Regions from separate parts of the Fulvimonas yonginensis genome, predicted to be linked through region 2. Evidence: predicted binding sites of a transcription regulator. Region 2 holds the regulator's gene; the other holds the start of a gene.
The links. Region 2 encodes FliA, which starts transcription of late flagellar genes. Its sites were predicted from a motif close to TAAAGTTTNNCNNNCNNNGGCCGATAA; they were not measured.
Positions count from the first base shown of each region.

Region 1: the regulator FliA is predicted to act here: its motif matches at 1,719-1,745, upstream of WAT24_RS06320 (HD-GYP domain-containing protein).

Region 1 covers NZ_JBBBNY010000003.1:111,727-117,637, forward strand. Annotated here, with positions in the region: gene dapE (succinyl-diaminopimelate desuccinylase) at 1-299, opposite strand, end outside; gene WAT24_RS06310 (Spx/MgsR family RNA polymerase-binding regulatory protein) at 360-716, opposite strand; gene dapD (2,3,4,5-tetrahydropyridine-2,6-dicarboxylate N-succinyltransferase) at 831-1,658, opposite strand; gene WAT24_RS06320 (HD-GYP domain-containing protein) at 1,820-2,935, shown strand; gene glnD ([protein-PII] uridylyltransferase) at 3,047-5,677, opposite strand.
Region 2 covers NZ_JBBBNY010000002.1:232,257-238,167, reverse strand. Annotated here, with positions in the region: gene WAT24_RS04210 (chemotaxis protein CheA) at 1-1,564, opposite strand, end outside; gene WAT24_RS04205 (protein phosphatase CheZ) at 1,585-2,229, opposite strand; gene cheY (chemotaxis response regulator CheY) at 2,226-2,633, opposite strand; gene WAT24_RS04195 (RNA polymerase sigma factor FliA) at 2,700-3,497, opposite strand; gene WAT24_RS04190 (MinD/ParA family protein) at 3,499-4,443, opposite strand; gene flhF (flagellar biosynthesis GTPase FlhF) at 4,440-5,870, opposite strand.

The DNA of each region.
Region 1 (5,911 bases), on a different contig from region 2:
ATGTCGGCCGCGCCGCGGCCGTACAGCACGCCGTCCCGTACCACCGGCTCGAACGGCGGCGTCCGCCAGGCCGAGATGGGGCCGCTCGGCACCACGTCGGTATGGCCGAGGAACACCAGCGTGGGGCCGCCGCTGCCGTGCGTGGCCCAGAGGTTGTCCACCTCGCCGTAGCGCAGGTGTTCGATGGCGAAGCCGGCGCGCGCCAGACGGGCGGCGATCAGGGCCTGGCAGCCGGCGTCGTCGGGCGTGACCGACGGGTGGCGGATCAGCTCGCAGGCCAGCTCGAGCACGTCACGCATGGGCGTCTCCAGGCCGCCGCGGATACGGCGATCCGGCAATGTCCTCCGAAGCCGCGCCGCTCATGTGCCGAACAGCTTCTTGAAGCCGTTGTCGGTGAAACCCACGCTCACCGCGCCATCCGGCTGCACCACCACCGGCCGGCGCACCAGTGCCGGGTACTCCTTCAGCAGCAGCGTCCACTCCGGGTCGCTGCCCGGGTTCTTGCGCTGCGGCAGCAGGTTGCGCCAGGTGGTCGACGACTTGTTGACCAGCTTCTCCCAGCCGCCCAACTGCTGCGCCCATTGCTTGAGGGTGGCCGCGGGCACCGGGTTCGCGCGGTAGTCGACGAAGGCGTGCGGCACCTCGAAGCGGGCGAGCCAGTTGCGCGCCTTCTTGCAGGTGTCGCAGTTGGGAAGGCCGTAGAGGGTGATGGTCATCGCTCGGTCCGAAGGTCTGGCGGTTTTCGCGGGAGCGGCTGCTCGCGATGCCTTTGCGTTGCGGCTCGGAGAACCGGAGCATCGCGGGCGGGCCCGCTCCTACACGGTAGTGGGTCAGCCGGCGCTGCGCAGCAGCTCGTTGATGCCGGTCTTGGCGCGCGTCTTCTCGTCCACCTGCTTGACGATCACCGCCGCGTACAGGCTGTGGCTGCCGTCCTTCGCCGGCAGGCTGCCGGCCACCACCACGCTGCCGGCCGGGACGCGGCCGTAGCTGACCTCGCCGGTGGCGCGGTCGTAGATGCGGGTGGACTGGCCCAGGAACACGCCCATGCCGATCACGCTGCCCTTCTCCACCACGACGCCCTCGACCACTTCCGAGCGCGCACCGATGAAGCAGTCGTCCTCGATGATGGTCGGGTTGGCCTGCAGCGGTTCGAGCACGCCGCCGATGCCCACGCCGCCGGACAGGTGCACGCGCGCGCCGATCTGCGCGCAGGAGCCGACCGTGGCCCAGGTGTCGACCATGGTGCCGGGGCCGACGTAGGCGCCGATGTTGACGTAGCAGGGCATCAGCACGGCGTCCTTCGCGATGTGCGCGCCGCGGCGCACCAGCGCGCCGGGCACCACGCGCGCGCCGAGCGATTCCAGTTCGGCGTCGTTGCCGTGGCCGAAGCGCAGCGGCACCTTGTCGAAGGCCAGCGCCGGGCCGCCGTCGACCACGCGGTTGCCGTTGATGCGGAAGAACAGCAGCACCGCCTTCTTGAGCCACGGGTTGACCTTCCAGCCGCCTTGCCCGTCGGGCTCGGCCACGCGCTGCTCGCCCGCTTCGAGCAGTTCCATCACCTGCGCGAGGGCCGGACGCAGGTGGGTCTCGATCTCGGTCTGGCCAAGGTCGTTGCGACGCTCGAAGGCGTCCTCGATGAGGGTTTCGATGGAGGGCATGGACGTACCGCCTGCGGCAGGGGCCGACAAGTATACGGACAAGGGAGCGGCGCCCCGCGCTCAAGTTTGCCGCCGGCGTGCCGATCACCACGGGCTTCGCCTCGCGCCGCCGGGCGGCGGACCCACGCGAAAGGCCGAGGATTGCAGGGGAGGAACGAACCGTGCCGCGGCGCCCGCTCGATCCGACCGAACTGATGGTCGGCCAGCCCTTGCGGTTCAACGCCTACGACGCCAAGGGCAAGCTCCTGCTGCGCCTGGGCCAGGTGATCGGCAGCGAGGCGCAACTGGAGAAGCTGCTGGAACACGGGCTGTTCTACGGGACGGAGGAGGAGTGCCGCGGCCCGCCGCAGCCGCCCCCGCCTTCCCCGGTGGCGCAGATACTGGAGGCACGTGACCGGCTGCAGGCCCTGTTCACCGATCCGGCGCCGGCCGATTTCCCCGGCTCCGTGGCTGCCATCGCCGAACGGGTGCGCGACGCCTGCCATGCCAACCCGGACGTGGCGCTGGCCACGATCCTGCTGCGCACGGACGGTCCCTACGGTGTACGCCACGCGGTGAACGCGGCGATCGCCTGCCAGCTCACCGGCAGCGCGCTCGGCCTGGACGGTGGCGAACTCGCCGCCACCGTCTGCGCCGCGCTGACCATGAACATCGCCATGTTCGACCTGCAGGAGGAACTGCTGGCGCTGGAAGGGCCGCTTTCGGACGCGCAGCACGCCGCCGTGCGGGCGCATTGCCAGCTCGGCGTGGCCCGCCTGCGCGACCACGGCATCACCAGCGCGGCCTGGCTCAATGCCGTGCGCGACCACCACGAGCGCGCCGACGGCAGCGGCTACCCCGGCGGCAAGCGTGGCGACGAGATCGGCCGCCCGGCGCGTCTGCTCGCGCTGGCGGACGTCTACTGCGCACGCGTGTCCGGCCGCGACTACCGGCCGCCGCTGCAGCCCACGCTGGCGTTGCGCTGGCTGTTCCTCAACGAGGGCGCGGCGCTGGACGAGCGGCTCGCCCGCGGCTTCATCAAGACCCTCGGCGTCTATCCGCCAGGCACCGGCGTGCGCCTGCGCAACGGTTCGCTGGCGGTGGTCATCCAGCGCGGACCGGCCGGGCACCAGCCGGTGGTGGCCTCGCTCACCACCCAGGACGGTCTCCGCGTCGGCTCGCCGATCCGCCGCCGCGGCGACGTGGAGGCGCACACGGTCAGCGAGGTGGCCGATCTGGCGGCACTCGGGATCGAGGTGAGCATGGAAGCGCTGTGGGGAGCGGACGCACGCGCCTGATGCGGGCGATGCCACCCACCCTCGCCTGCCCGGTAGGAGCGAGCTTGCTCCTGCGCTTCCGGAATGCCAGGCAAAGGGCATCGCGGGCAAGACCGCTCCCAGCGCTCGCGCTCAGCTCTGCCCCAGCCTTGCCAGCAACGCCTGGCGCAGCCGCGCCTGCTGTGCTTCGTCCAGCGGCGCGTCATGGCGGTCGGTGAGCTGGAAGAAGTCCTCCACGCGTTCGCCGAAGGTGGCGATGCGTGCGTCGTGCACGCGCACCTGCGCCTCCACCATCGCCTGCGCCACCGCGGCCAGCAGGCCGGGCCGGTCGGTACACACCAGCGCCAGCTGGGTGCGTCCGCCCGCAGCATGGAAGCCGATCCGCGGTGTCATCTGGAAGTGCTTGAGCTGGCGCGAGGCGCTGCGCCGCGCCGGGTGCACCGGCGCGGCCTGCGCCAGCGCCCGCTGCAGCCGCAGCTGCAGCTCCTCGGCGCGCGCGGGCAAGGCCGGCTGCTGCAGCTCGGTGTCCAGCAGCAGGAAGGTGTCCTGTGCCATGCCGCGCGGCGAGACCAGCACGCGTGCCTCGACCACCGACAGGCGCAGCCGGTCGAGCACGGCCGTCACGGTGGCGAACAGGCCGTCGCGGTCCGGCGTGTACACGAACAGCTCGGTGGTGCCGCGCACCGACAGCGGATGCACCGCGATCAGCGGCAGCGCGCCGTCCACGCGCAGGATCGCCGCGGTCTGCCAGGCGATCTGTTCGGGCCGGTGGCGCAGGAAGGCGGCCTGGGGGAAGTCCGCCCAGACCTGCCGTACGCGCGCCGGATCGAAGCCGTCCGCCTGCAGCAGCGGCATGGCGTACTCCTGGCACTCGCGCACGCGGGTGGCGGCGTCGCGCGGCAGCTCGACGTCGCTGCGCAGGGCGTAGCGGGTGGCGTTGTAGAGGTCGGCCAGCAGGCGGTCTTTCCAGCCGTTCCAGAGCTTGGGGCTGGTGCCGATGATGTCGGCGACGGTGAGCAGGTAGAGCTGGCCGAGCTGCTCGCGGTTCTCCACCACCGCGGCGAAGCGCGCCACCACGTCCGGGTCGGTGATGTCCTGGCGCTGCGCGGTAACGCTCATCAGCAGGTGGTGGCGCACCAGCCAGGCCACGCGCTCGACGTCGTTGGGCGGCAGGCCGAGCTTGCCGCAGAACGCGCGGGCTTCCTCCTCGCCCAGCAGCGAGTGGTCGCCGCCGCGGCCCTTGGCGATGTCGTGGAACAGTGCCGCCAGCAGCAGCACCTCGGGCGTAGGCAGGGTCGGCCAGATCTCGCGCGCCAGCGGGAACTCCGCCCGCGCGGCCGGATCGGCGAAGCGCGCCACGTTGTGCAGCACGCGCAGGGTGTGCTCGTCCACGGTGTAGACGTGGAACAGGTCGTACTGCATGCGCCCGAACACGCGGCCGAACGCGGGCAGGATCGCCGCCAGAAGCCCATGGCGGTTCATCCGCCACAGCGCATCCACCGCGCGCGCGCCCTGGCGCAGCAGGCGCAGGAAGGCGGCCAGCACGGCCGGGTCGTCGGCCAGGGCGCCGTCGAGCTGCGCGGTCGCCTGGTGGATGCGGCGCATGGTGTCGGCGGTGAAGCCGACGATGCCCGGCTCGTCCAGCCGCGCCATGAATGCCTCGACCAGTGCGGCCGGCCGGCGCACGAACAGGTCCGGATCGCGCGCAGCCAGGCGCGTGCCGTAGCGCAGGAAATCCTCGCCTACCGGCACCGGCGCCTGCGGCGGTTCGAGCATCTCCTCGAAGCGCTCCACGATCTGCACGCCGAGGCGCTCGATCTGGCTGGCGGCGCGGTAATAGCCCTGCATGAACTGCTCCACGCCCAGGTTGGTGGCGTGCTCGTCGACGAAGCCCAGCCGCGCGGCCAGCGCGCGCTGGTAGTCGAACAACAGACGTTCCTCGGCGCGCCCGGCCTCCAGGTGCAGCGCGTAGCGATAGCGGCGCAGGGTCGCCTCGGCGCGCTCCAGCGTGGCCTGTTCGGCGGGATCGAGCAGGCCCTCGCCGACCATCGCGGCGAAGCCATCGGCGTGGGCCAGGCGCAGCCCGAGCCAACGCAGTGCGTCGAGCGTACGCAAGCCGCCGGGGCCTTCCTTGATGTTCGGCTCGAGGTTGTAGGCGGTGTCGTCGTAGCGGGCGTGCCGCGCGTCGCGCTCGGCCAGGCGCACGGCGAGGTAGGCCGCCGGGGGCCACAGCGCCGGATCCGCGACGATCGCGCGCAGCTCCGCGTCCAGTGTCGCGTCGCCGGCGAGGCGCCGCGCATCCAGCAGACTGGTGAAGACGCTCGCCTCCCGTGCCGCGAGCGCGCGGCATTGCGCCGGATCGCGCACCGCGTGGCCGACCTTCAGGCCGACGTCCCACAGCGTGGCGAAACACTGCTCCAGCGCACGCAGGCGCGCCGGCTCCGCCTCGCGCACCAGCGCCAGCAGGTCGACGTCCGAATATGGAAACAGCAGCCCGCGGCCGAAGCCGCCCACCGCGAACAACGCGGCGCCGGCAGCCTCGCCCAGGCAGGCGGTCCACACGTGAGCCACCACCCGCGCCACCGCATCGCCACGCCGCCGCGCCAGCGCGCCGGCATCGGCGCCGTCGTGGAAGGCCCTTGCCAACGCGCGGTCGACATCCCCCAGCAACTGGCGCAGGGCCTGGCGGGCTTCGGCCGAGACGCCCGAGCGGGGTACCGCGGGGGGCAGACGCGGGAGTGCGGGTAGGGTGGCGGTCGTCACCGGGGAAGCTTAGCGGGCCTCGGCGGGGGGAGGCATCGTCGTACCCGCTCCCGGTGGCTCTGACGTGCTCGTTCCTCACTGGCCGTTGTGGCTTCTTCGGATCCCCGTCCCATGTTCTGCCTTCCCGCGACCGGCCTGCCCCTTCTCCCGCCGGGGAGAGGGCTGGGTGAGGGGCGGGTGCTCGCGGTAGCGCTGGCTTTTGCGCTGGGCGCGCGTTGGATTGATCGCCCCTGT
Region 2 (5,911 bases):
CGTTGGCCAGCGGCAGCGCGAACAACCGGTCGCCCACGCGCACCATCAGCACGCGCAGGATCGCCAGCGTCAGCGGCACGGTCAGTTCCAGCTCGCTGCCCTGGCCGAGCCTCGAACGCACCTGCAGGGTGCCGCCGAGCTCCGCCACGCGGGTCTTGACCACGTCCATGCCCACGCCGCGGCCGGATATGTCGGAGATCTGCGCGGCGGTGGAGAACCCGGGGCGGAAGATCAGCTCGTAGCACTCGCTCTCGCTCAGGCGCCCGGCCTGCGCCGCGTCGATCACGCCCTTCTCCACCGCCTTGCGCTTGAGCACCTCCGGGTTCATGCCGCGACCGTCGTCGGTCACCGAGATCACGATGCGCTCGCCGCGCTGGGCGGCGGCGAGGCGCACCGTACCCTTGCGCGGCTTGCCGGCCTTGACGCGTTCCTCGGGCATTTCCAGTCCGTGGTCGAGTGCGTTGCGCAACAGGTGGATCAGCGGATCGGCGAGTGCCTCGACCAGGCTGCGGTCCAGGTCGGTGCCCTCGCCTTCCTGCACCAGCTCCACCTCCTTGCCGAGCTGGCGCGCGAGGTCGCGCACGATGCGCGGGAAGCGCTGGAACAGCCGGCCGACCGGCTGCATGCGCATCGACAGCACCGCGCCCTGCAGTTCGTCGGCGACGCGGTCGAGCTCGCCGGCCGCCTGCGCCAGCGCCTCGTCGCCGCTGCGCTGCGCCAGGCTCTGCAAGCGGTTGCGCACCAGCACCAGCTCGCCGGCGCGATGCACCAGCGCATCCAGTCGACCGGTGTCGACGCGCACGCTGGTCTCCGCGGCCGGTGCACGCGCCGGAGCGGGCGCGGGCGGCGACGGTGGCGCGGGCGCCGCCGGTCCGGCCCCGGGGGCACCGCCCTTGCCGTGCAGGCTGTCGAGCAACGCCTCGAACTCGTCCTCGCCGATGCCGTTGCCGGCCGAAGCGCCGGGTGCGCCGCCCTTGCCGTGCAGGTTGTCCAGCAGCGCCTCGAATTCGTCGTCGTCGATGGTGGCGGAGGTGGCCGGCAGCGGCGCCGGGGCCACGGTGCCCGGGGCGGCGTTGCCGTAGAGCGTGTCCAGCAGGGCCTCGAACTCGCTGTCGTCGATGCTGCCGCCCGCGGCGGGTGCCGGCGCGGGCGCAGGTGCGGCGACGGGTGCGGGCGCAGGCCGGGGGCCGGGCATCAGCCGCCCGAGCAGGGCCGGCGGAGGGATCGCCATGGCCGTGCCGCGGCGCAGCGCCTCCATCATCGCGTTGAGCAGGTCCAGCGCCTCCAGCAACGCGTCCATCTGCGCCGAATCGAGCACCAGCGCGCCATTGCGGGCGGCGTTGAGCAGGTCCTCGGCGTGGTGGCACAGCTGCACCATCGGCTCGAGCGCGAGGAAGCCGGCGCCGCCCTTGACCGTATGGAAGGCACGGAACACGGCATTGAGCAGCTCCGCATCCCGCGGGCTCGCTTCCAGCTCGACCAGCTGCTCGGCCAGCCGTTCGACCAGTTCCCCGGCCTCGACCAGGAAATCGTCGCGCAGTTCGCTGTCCAGCGAGGGATCCATGGGCAGGCTCTCCTCGCCCGTCAGAAGCCGAATTCGCTGAGCAGGCGGTCCGCCTCGTCCTGGCCGGAGATCTTCTCCACCACCGGCGGCGGCTCCCGTCCGGACAGCGCGCCGGTCAGGTGCACCAGCTCCAGTAGCGAGGATTCCACGCTTTCGATGAAGTTGACCACCTTCTTGATGCGCTGGCCCGACAGGTCCTGCCAGGACTGCGCCATCACCATGTCGTTGAGGCCGTCGCGGCAGCTCGCAGCGAAGCTGCCGGCCTGACGCGCCAGCGCCGCGGCCGGGGCATCGGCGGCGACGGCGTCGAGCACGCGCTCGGCGTTCTGCGCCAGCGCATCCGCTTCCGGGCTCATCCGTTCGGCGAAGTCGATGCTGCGATGGGCTGCCTGCGCGCTCATCTCCAGCACGTCGTTGAGGTGCTTGCGCACGTCGGCCACGCGGCCGGGCACGCCCTCCTGCGCCAGATCGTTGCCGAGCCGGCGTACCGCGTCGTGCAGGTCGCGCGCGAGCTGGCCCAGCGCGCGGAACAGGTGCTGCTCGCGCTGGCGCACCAACGCGTCCAGCGCCTGCTCGAAGGCGGCGCCATCGGCACTGTTGAGCAGATCGTGCAGTTCCGGCGGCAGCTGCTCGGCGCTGACCAGGGGAAGGGCAGCGGCACTCATGCCCCTGCCCCTGCCGCGGCGATGCGCTCGAAGATCTTGGTCAGCTTTTCCTTCAGGGTGGCGGCGTTGAACGGCTTGACGATGTAGCCGTTCACGCCGGCCTGGGCGGCCGCGATGATCTGGTCGCGGTTGTTCTCCGCGGTGACCATCAGCACCGGCAGCCCTTTCAGCGACGCCTCGGCGCGGATCGTGCGCAGCAGGTCGATGCCGGTCATGTTGGGCATGTTCCAGTCCGTGACCACCAGGTCGAACGGCTGCGCGCGCAGCATGGTCAGCGCGCTGTTGCCGTCGTCCGCCTCCTGGATCAACGTGTTGGTGAAACCCAGCTCCACCAGCTGGTTGCGCACGATGCGCCGCATGGTGGAGAAATCGTCGACCACCAGGATTTTCATGTTCTTGTCCAACGCTTTTCTCCGTCTGGGGGCGGGGGATGAGGTGCGGGTGGCGGGGCGGGATCCGGATGCCGCGGATCAGCGCCGTGCGCCCTCGCCGGCCGTCGCCCGCCCCTTCTTGTTGTTCTTGCGCTCCGGCGCAGCCTCGCCCTCGCGCCAGTCGCCCAGGCGCGCGCGCAGGCGCACGATCGCCTGGCCGTGGATCTGGCACACGCGCGACTCGGTCACGCCGAGCACCGCGCCGATTTCCTTCAGGTTGAGTTCCTGCTCGTAGTAGAGCGACATCACCAGCTGCTCGCGCTCGGGCAGGCTGGAGATGCCGTCGATCAGCGCCTGGCGCAGCCCGTCCTGCTCGATGCTTTCCTGCGGCCCCAGACTGGTCTGGTCGGCCACGTCGAAGGCGGCCGCGCCGTCGCCGTCGTCCGGCGCGGTGAGGCTGAGCAGGCGCGCGCTGGCGGCGTCGGCGAGGATCTGGTGGTACTCCTCCGCGCTCACGCCCAGGCGCTTGATCACCTCGGCGTCCTCGGCGTCGGCGCCGGTCTCGATCTCGATCTGGCGCACCACCTCGGCCACCTCGCGCACCTTGCGGTGCACCGAGCGCGGGGTCCAGTCGGTCTTGCGCAGCTCGTCCAGCATGGCGCCGCGGATGCGGATGCCGGCGTAGGTCTCGAAGCTGGCGGCGCGGTCGGTGGCGTAGTGCCGGGCGGCCTCGAGCAGGCCGATCATGCCGGACTGGATCAGGTCGCCGACGTCCACGCTCGGCGGCAGCCGGCCCATCAGGTGATAGGCAATACGCCGCACCAGTGGCGCGTGCTGACGCACCAACTCTTCTGCGCTCTGTCGCTGCAGTTGGAGATATTCCGATGCCACGCTCATCTCACCACCCCGCTGCCGGTACGGCCTGACCGCCGAAGAAGGCGATACGGTCCAGGCCGGCGCGCGCGGGTTCCTCCCATGTATCGACCGCACCGGCCAATTGCTTGAATGCCTGCGACGACCGCGCCGCCGGCCACAGGTCCACCACCGCGCTCTGCCGGCGGATGGCCTGGCGCAGGCGCTCGTCCTGCGGCACGAAACCCATGAAATCCAGCACCACGTCCAGGAAGCGGTCGCTCACCTTGGCGAGCTTCTGGTGCAGGGCGCGGGCCTCGCCGGCGTTGCGTACCAGGTTGGCCACGAAGCGGAACCGGCGCACGCCGAAATCGCGCGACAGCACCTTGATCAGGGCGTAGGCGTCGGTGAGCGAGGCCGGCTCGTCGCACACCACCAGCACCACGTCGTCGGCCGCCGCGGCGAACATGGCGACGTTGTCGGACAGCCCGGCGGCGGTGTCGACCAGCAGGTAGTCCGGCGGCCGGGGCAGCTCGTCGAAGGCGCGGATCACCGCGGCGTGCTCGCCGTTGCCCAGCTGTGCCAGGCGCCGCGCGCCGGAGCCGCCGGGGATCACCTTCAGCCCGTGCGGGGCCTCCAGCACCAGTTCCTCCAGCGTGGCGGTGCCGTCGAGCAGGTGACCCAGGTGGCGCGAGGGCGCCAGGCCCAGCAGCACGTCCACGTTGGCCAGGCCCATGTCGGCATCCAGCAGCATCACGTCGCGGCCGGTCATGGCCAGCGTCATGCCCAGGTTGACCGCCACGGTGGTCTTGCCCACGCCGCCCTTGCCGCCGGCCACCGCGATCGCGCGGCAACGGCGGCGCGCGGCGCCGAGCTGGGCCGCCTGGTGCGGCCGGTGCGGTGCGGGGGGCGCGCCGTCGCGCCCACCCGTCGTCGCGTTGAACATGCCCTTCAAACCCCACGCCTGGTTCATTGCAAGACTTCCGCTCATGCCTGCACCGCCATGGCGCCGAAGCGCTCGGCCAGCAGCGCCTCGTCCGCCGCCGGCGCGCCGGCCTTGAGCACCTGCGCCGCACGGCAGACCAGCAGCCGCGCATCGGCCGCTGCGATGTCCTCGGGCACGCGCTGGCCGTCGGTGGTGTAGTCCAGCGCCAGCCGGTGGCGGATCAGCACCGACAGCGCCCCGCCGAGGCTCGGCGCCTCGTCGAGTTTGGTCAGGATCGCCGCATGCGGCTTCAGCGGAAGGTAGGCGCGCACCGCCTCCTCCAGCGACTGCGCCTGCGCATTGGCGGCGAGCACCAGGCAGGCGCGCAGCCCGCCGGCGTCGCCCAGCACCTCGAGTTGTTCCTTCAGCCGCGGGTCGTTGCCGGCCAGGCCGGCGGTATCGACCAGCACCGTATGGCAACCCTTCAGCAGGTCCAGCACCTGGCGCAGGCTCTGCGCGTCGTAGGCCGGGTACACGCGCACGCCGAGCAGGCGGCCGTAGTGTTCCAGCTGCGCGGCGGCGCCGATGCGGTAGTGGTCGGTGCTGACCAGCGCCACCTGCGAGGCGCCGTGGCGCACCACCGCGCGCGCCGCGAGCTTGGCCAGCGTGGTGGTCTTGCCCACCCCGGTCGGCCCGACCAGCGCGGTCACGCCGCCTTCGTCGGACCGGCCCCGCCCGCTCACCGCCAGGCCGCGGCTGAGCATGCCCAGCGGCAGGTAGCGGGCCTGCTCGGGCGTCATCTGCGCCGGCAGCTCCTCGGCCAGCGCGCGGGCCACGTCGGCCTCGATGCCCAGCCGGGTCAGTTCGCGCAGCACGCGGGCGTGCAGCGGCTGGCGCCGTTCCATGTCGTTCCAGGCCAGGCTGGAGAGCTGCACCTGCAGCATCTCGCGCAGGCTGGAAAGCTCGGCGCGCATGCGCACGGTGTCCTGCGCGGCGCGCTCGATCAGCGGATGCACCGGGGGCTCGGCCGCGGTGTCCGGCTCGGCGGCGGCAGGCGCAGCGCGCAGCCGGGGGCGTGCCTGTTCCTGCTCGCCCTCCCCCGGCACCGCCGCGGGCGGACTCCGCCCCGGGCTTGCCGCAGAGGGACGCGGTGCGGCGGCAACCCCGCCCTCGGGCGTCGCGAGCGACGGACGATTGGCGGCCGCCGGCGTTTCGACGCGCGGCTCGCGCGGCAACGGCGGGGGCGGCGGCACGGCCGGACCCGCCGCACGCGGCGGCAGTTCGGGCGGCAATGCGGCGGGGGCCGCGGCCGGCGCCACGCCGTGCCGGGCCGCCTCGCGCACCAGCGCCTCGTCGTAGTCGACCGCGGCGATGATCTCGATGCCTTCGTCCAGCCGGCGGGTGGACAGGATCACCGCATCCGGGCCCTGCTCCTCGCGCACCTGGCGCATCGCCTGGCGCATGTCCGGCGCCACGAAACGCTTGATCTTCATGCGCGCGTGCTCCGCACGCGGGGTACGGCGAACAGGGCACG